Regions from separate parts of the Devosia rhizosphaerae genome, predicted to be linked through region 1. Evidence: predicted binding sites of a transcription regulator. Region 1 holds the regulator's gene; the other holds the start of a gene.
The links. Region 1 encodes LexA, which represses DNA repair genes until DNA is damaged. Its sites were predicted from a motif close to TGTTCNNNNTGTGTTCNG; they were not measured.
Positions count from the first base shown of each region.

Region 2: a site for LexA is predicted at 2,059-2,076, ahead of QOV41_RS03890 (ATP-dependent helicase). Genes of this name have one in related genera too.

Region 1 is NZ_CP126539.1:2,195,135-2,198,362, forward strand. It holds gene QOV41_RS10880 (IlvD/Edd family dehydratase) at 1-1,177, shown strand, start outside; gene lexA (transcriptional repressor LexA) at 1,232-1,945, opposite strand; gene QOV41_RS10890 (molybdopterin molybdotransferase MoeA) at 2,071-3,228, opposite strand, start outside.
Region 2 is NZ_CP126539.1:798,265-801,492, reverse strand. It holds gene QOV41_RS03890 (ATP-dependent helicase) at 1-2,022, opposite strand, end outside; gene QOV41_RS03885 (TM2 domain-containing protein) at 2,175-2,483, opposite strand; gene QOV41_RS03880 (hypothetical protein) at 2,601-2,759, shown strand; gene QOV41_RS03875 (DUF2161 domain-containing phosphodiesterase) at 2,827-3,228, opposite strand, start outside.

The DNA.
Region 1 (3,228 bases):
GACCACGATGAACTCGCTGGCCGAGGCGCTCGGCATGCAGCTTCCGGGCTCGGCGGCGATCCCTGCGCCTTACCGCGACCGGCAGGAAATCGCGTACCGCACCGGCAAGCGCATCGTCGACATGGTGCATGAGGACCTCAAGCCCTCCGACATTCTGACCAAGGACAATTTCGTCAACGCCATCGTCGTGAACTCCGCTATTGGCGGCTCGACCAACGCGCCCATCCATATCAACGCGATTGCCAAGCACATCGGCGTCGAGCTCAACATCGATGACTGGCAGGAGCACGGCCACAAGGTGCCGCTGCTGGTCAACCTGCAGCCGGCTGGTGAGTATCTAGGCGAGGACTACTATCACGCCGGCGGCGTTCCGGCCGTCGTAAACGAGCTGATGAAGCAGGGACTGATCCGCGAGGGCGCGCCCACGGTCAACGGCAAGTCCATTGGTGAGAATTGCCGCAGCACGCCCATTCAGGACGACAAGGTCATCCGTCCCTTCGATCAGCCGCTCAAGGGCGAAGCGGGCTTCCTGGTGCTCCGTGGCAATCTGTTCGACAATGCCATCATGAAGACCAGCGTGATCTCGCCCGAATTTAAGGAGCGCTACCTTTCGGACCCGGTGCATCCCGGCATGTTCGAAGGCAAGGCCGTGGTGTTCGACGGGCCTGAGGATTACCACCACCGGATCGATGATCCGTCGCTCGAGATCGACGAGCACACGCTCCTGTTCATGCGCGGCGCGGGGCCCATCGGCTACCCTGGTGCGGCTGAAGTGGTGAACATGCGGCCACCCGATTACCTCATCAAGAAGGGCATCCATTCCCTAGCTTGCATCGGTGATGGTCGTCAGTCGGGTACTTCTGGCTCTCCCTCGATCCTCAACGCTTCGCCAGAAGCGGCAGCTGGCGGCAACCTCGCCATTCTCCAGACTGGCGATCGGGTTCGCATCGATCTCAACAAGGGTGAAGCCGACATCCTGATTTCGGACGAGGAAATCGCGTCCCGCCGTCAGCAACTGGCCGAAACGGGCGGCTACAAATACCCAGCCCATCAGACACCCTGGCAGGAAATCCAGCGCAACATCGTTGGCCAGCTGGGCGAGGGGGCGATTCTCCGAGGCGCTGACAAATATCAGCGGATTGCCCAGACCAACGGCGTCCCTCGCGACAATCACTAGGAATGCAGAAGGCCCGCCAATCGGCGGGCCTTGTCTCATGTCAGCTAAATCTACTCAGTACTTGCGCAGCAGGCCCACCAGCCGACCTTGCACCTTGACGCGGTCCGGCGGGAAAATGCGGGTTTCATAAGCCGGATTGGCCGCTTCCAGTGCCACAGTGTTCCCCTTGCGGCGCAGGCGCTTGAGGGTTGCTTCCTCGTCGTCCACCAAGGCCACGATGATCTCGCCCGTCGAGGCTTGATCCTGCTTCTTGATGAGCACGGTGTCGCCGTCGAAAATGCCTGCCTCGATCATCGAGTCGCCGCGCACTTCCAGTGCGTAGTGCTCGCCGGGCCCCAGCATTTCCGGTGGCACGGCGATGGTGTGGGAGTGGCTCTGGATAGCTTCAATGGGCGTACCGGCAGCAATGCGGCCCATGACCGGGATGGAAATCGGCCGAGCATAGTCCTCGCCGGCGCTGATGCGAGATGGGGGCGAAGCGACCTTGCCGAGATTGCCTTCGATGACTGAAGGTTCGAAGCGGGCGCGGCGACCACCGAGCGTTGGGTTCATCGAGTCCGGGAGTTTGACCACTTCAAGCGCACGCGCCCGATTGGGGAGGCGGCGGATAAAACCGCGCTCTTCCAGGGCGGTGATCAGCCGGTGAATGCCGGATTTCGACGCCAAATCGAGGGCATCCTTCATCTCATCGAAGGACGGCGGAATGCCGCTTTCTTTCATCCGTTCGTGGATGAACATCAGCAGCTCGTGTTGTTTGCGCGTCAGCATTGGCCCCTCGGCGAGAATCGGAACATAGGCAGAACGACTATAGGTGTTCCAGTTATGTTCTGCAATATCTCCATTGCCATTCCGTGGGACTTAAAGATGAACGGATCCTGAACGACTTTCTCGCTTCAGAATCCGTCTATCGGTAGTGCTTCGACAACTGCTCTGGCGGGCTGGCCGGGATCATGCTCGGGTTGCACGATCAGCATGTCGGCATCTGCGAGCGAGGAGGTGTGCCCGCTATCGGTTTGGGCGATCGGGTCGAGCATCGGCCCGGCATCCGTCTGCACGAGGCGGGCCCGCATGAAGTGCCGACGCGCGGTGTTTGGCGGCGTGGGGCCGACGAGAGGCAGGCGCCAATGCGCAGGCTCGTCGTAGCCCAGCCAATGGCGGAGTGCCGGCTTGATGAAAACAGTGGCCGTGACCATGGCCGAGACGGGATTGCCCGGCAGGCCGAACACCAGGGTTCGTCCATTGCTGCCGAACATCAGCGGCTTGCCGGGGCGCATGTTGATGCGCCAGAAGTCGAGCGCGACACCCAGATCTTTCAATGCACCTTGGACGAGGTCGTGCTCGCCCACGGACGCGCCGCCGGTGGTGATGAGGATGTCCGGCTCGGCAGCCAGCGCCGCACCCAGGCGAGAGCGCAGCAGGGCTGCGTCATCAACAATGATGCCGTGATCCGTCACTGCCTCGGCATAGGGCGCGAGCATGGCAGCAAGCCCAAAGCTGTTGGAGGCGACGATCTGGTCGGGACCTAGTGGAGTACCGGGGAGAACAAGCTCATCGCCCGTCGCCACGAGGGCAATCTGCGGCCGGTGGGCTACGGTTAGCCCGGCGCAATTGGCTGCAGCCGCCACGGCGATCTGCATGGGCGTGAGGCGCGTGCCCGCCGCGACCAGCGTCTGACCAGTAGCGAAGTCAGCACCCGTGGGGCGGATGCTGTGGCCAAGCCGGGCAGGGGCCGTGAAGCGGACGAGGTCGCCCTCGCGCACCGCCTCTTCCTGCATGATCACGGTGTCGGCGCCGACGGGGACTGGCGCGCCAGTGAAGATGCGGACCGCTTCTCCTTCCCCAACAGACCCGCTGAAGGCTGCGCCGGCCTGAGACATGCCAACGACCCGAAGCTGCGCCCCGTCGCTCACGTCCGCGGCCCGCATGGCATAACCGTCCATGGCGCTGGCATTGAAGGGCGGCTGGTCGTGCGTGGCAATGATCGGGTCGGCGAGGACGCGGCCCACCGCCTCGGGCAGGGCCACAATTTCCGGCGTTACTGGGGGAACACG
Region 2 (3,228 bases), 1.4 Mb from region 1:
TGCGGGCGAGAGGCCTATCCCCTCGTAGGGCTTTACCGGCGGCCAGAGCATGTCCTCATAAAGCCCGAGACTCGACCGCGGAATGAAGCGGGTTCGCTGGGCGTAGAGGTGCCGGTCCCCGTTCCTGGTCTGCTGGGTGACATAGAACCGCTGCGGCACCAGCAGGTGCAGATCGTCCCTGGCTCTGGTCATCGCCACATAGAGCAGGCGGCGTTCTTCCTCGAGCTCCTCGGTGCTGCCGGTCCCTAGATCGGACGGAATGCAGCCATCGACGACGTTGAGCACGTGCACCGCTTTCCATTCCTGCCCCTTGGCTGAATGGATAGTGGAAAGGATCAAATAGTCTTCGTCGAGCAGCGGCACGCCGGCCTGATCGCTTGTGGCATCGGGCGGATCGAGGGTGAGTTCGGTCAGGAACCGCTCGCGGCTGGGATATCCCGCGGCGATCTGCTCAAGCTGCAGGATATCTGCCTGCCGGATTGGCGCGTCTTCATAGAGGTGCTCCATCAGCGGCTCATACCAAAGCCGGGCATAGCCGAGCTCCCCTGGCCATCCGGCGTCTTTCCGAACAAGGCGCGAGATCAGCTCCACTAAGCCTTGCCAGCCTTCGTCGACCCGAGGTGGCGAGGGCACCTCCCCAAGTGCCCAGATTGGCTCCGGCCCGGTTTCCATGGCGTCGAGCACTCTGGCAGCACTGATTGGCCCGATGCCTGCCAACAGTTGCAGAACCCGGAAGCCAGCTACTCGGTCCCTCGGGTTCTCCCCCCATCGCAGGATCGCTAGAAGATCCTTGATGTGCGCGGCATCCAGGAACTTGAGCCCGCCAAACTTGACGAATGGGATGTTGCGCCGGGTGAGCTCGATTTCGAGCGGACCGGAATGGCTGGAGGTGCGGAACAGGACTGCCTGCTGCTTGAGCTGGGTACCGCCCTCTCGTGCTTCGAGGACCTGCTCCACCACATACTTTGCCTGATCCGCCTCATCGCGCACGGTGACAAGCCGCGGCTTGGCTGCCGACTGGCGGGCGGTCCAAAGATTTTTGGTGAAGCGCTCGGATGCAAGTTCGATCACGCCATTAGCGGCAGCCAGGATCGGCTGCGTGGACCGATAGTTGCGGTCGAGGGTAATGATGTCAGCGGGCGGCGAGAAGGCGGCTGGGAAGTCCAGGATGTTGCGAACAGTGGCCGCCCTAAACGAGTAGATGGACTGGGCGTCGTCACCCACCACGGTCAGCCCCTGCCCTCCTGGGCGGAGGGCTAGAAGAATGGACGCCTGCACCTGGTTGGTGTCCTGATACTCGTCCACCAGAACATGATCGAAGCGCTCCGAAACAGACGCCGCGATTGTGGCCTCGACCATCATGCCGGCCCAGTAGAGCAGCAGATCATCGTAGTCGAGAACGTTCTGCTGCTGCTTGGCTTCAACATAGGCCGCAAACAGCCCCCGGAGTTCGTCCGCCCACATGGCGCACCACGGAAAGGCAGTCCTGAGCACCTGCTCAAGATCGGCTTGAGCGTTCACCACGCGGGAATAGATGGCGAGACACGTTCCCTTGGCGGGAAACCGGCTCTTGGCCTGGCTGAGACCCAGCTCATGACGCACCAAGTTCATGAGGTCCGCGGAGTCATCCCGATCATGAATGGTGAAGGCCGGATCCAATCCGATGTGCTGCGCATGCTCACGAAGTAGACGTGAGCCAATCCCGTGAAAGGTGCCCGCCCAGGCGAGCGCATCTGTACCAGCGCCAGAGCCGTTGCTCCCCACCACACTGGCAAGGATGCGTTCAACGCGACGGCTCATTTCTGCGGCAGCGCGGCGGGAAAAAGTAAGCAGCAGAACGCGCCGGGGATCGGCGCCATTCACCACCAGATGCGCCACACGATGGGCCAAGGTGTTGGTCTTGCCAGAGCCGGCTCCGGCAATCACGAGTAGCGGTGAGGCCTTGGCGGGACCTACGCCGTGCTCTACCGCGCGGCGCTGCTCGGGATTAAGCGTCTCAAGATAGGTGGTGTCGAACGGCACGAATCGAAAGCTCCCAGCACGAGGAGCAAGGAACCGTATTCTCGTTTTGTTCGCAACCTTTATGCTGGCGATTTACGCTCCAGGGCTACAATGCGCGACACGTTCCCAACAGCGGCGGAGATCGTGGCAGCTCGTAAGCAGGAACGTTGCGCCTAGCGGCTGCGTCCAAGGACCCGGTCAGCGATCCTGCTGTTTCGACCTGCTGCCATCCCAGGGATCAGGAGTGCATCGATCAGCCACCAGAGCCCTACGATGAACCACAGGAAGCTGAGAAAGCCAAAGCTAACGAAGGTCAGCAAGAGAATGGACGCTGACAGGGCAAGCAGGACCAGAGCGGAAACGGGCCTGCCCAGATAAAATCGATGCGCGCCGACATAGCCCAGGAAGAACCAGAGAACATAGGCAACGATCAGCGATTTCTTCTCGATGTCGTACTGGGCGTAGGCGCGATCAGTCGTCATGGTACTTCCCTCTGGACAACAAGGTAATTGGGGCAGGAGATGCAGAAGTTCAAGGACCTGCGGACTTGATCAAGTGCTCCCACGCTGCTGGCTTTGATCTCGATGGCCAGCCCGCGAATGCTAGAGCTGCTCGACGGCAACGATTGGACGATTGCGAACTTCAACCATGACGGCACCAGCAGCAAACGCCGGTTAGCGACCATTCGTATCAGCGCTCAGGAAGCGGGTGATATCCTGATCAATGAGCGTCTGGCTCGTCCTGGCCCATTGGAATGAACGGTAGTGCCAATGAGATCGACTTCCATCCTCATGAAATCACAAAAGCAACTGTAAGGTCGCCTGCTCACGTAGATGGCTCCTCCTGCTGCGAGTAACTCTGGACGGCGGATCGGCCGAGATTGGTGAGACCATAGACACCCCTGCTCTCGCGCACGAACCACCCATAGACGTTTCGCCTCAGGATCATGGGCGCTCTTGGCACCAGCACCTTTAGCTGTTTCGGTGTTTGTGACGCAGTCAGCATTGCTCTGGCGCATGCGATACAATCCTGCCGGTAGGCTGTCATGATCGGCTGGCGACTGCCGCCACCCTTTTGCGGGTCACCAACGCGGCGGCGGTGCTCCTCCAGCAGGCGGGATCTTCGTTTCGAGTCCCTCCGAGGAGTGAGGGCGAACGGAGCCACGATAATCTCTACCGACGCAGCCGCGGAGACACCTAACAGCCCGAACCCCAAGCGCCTGCAAAG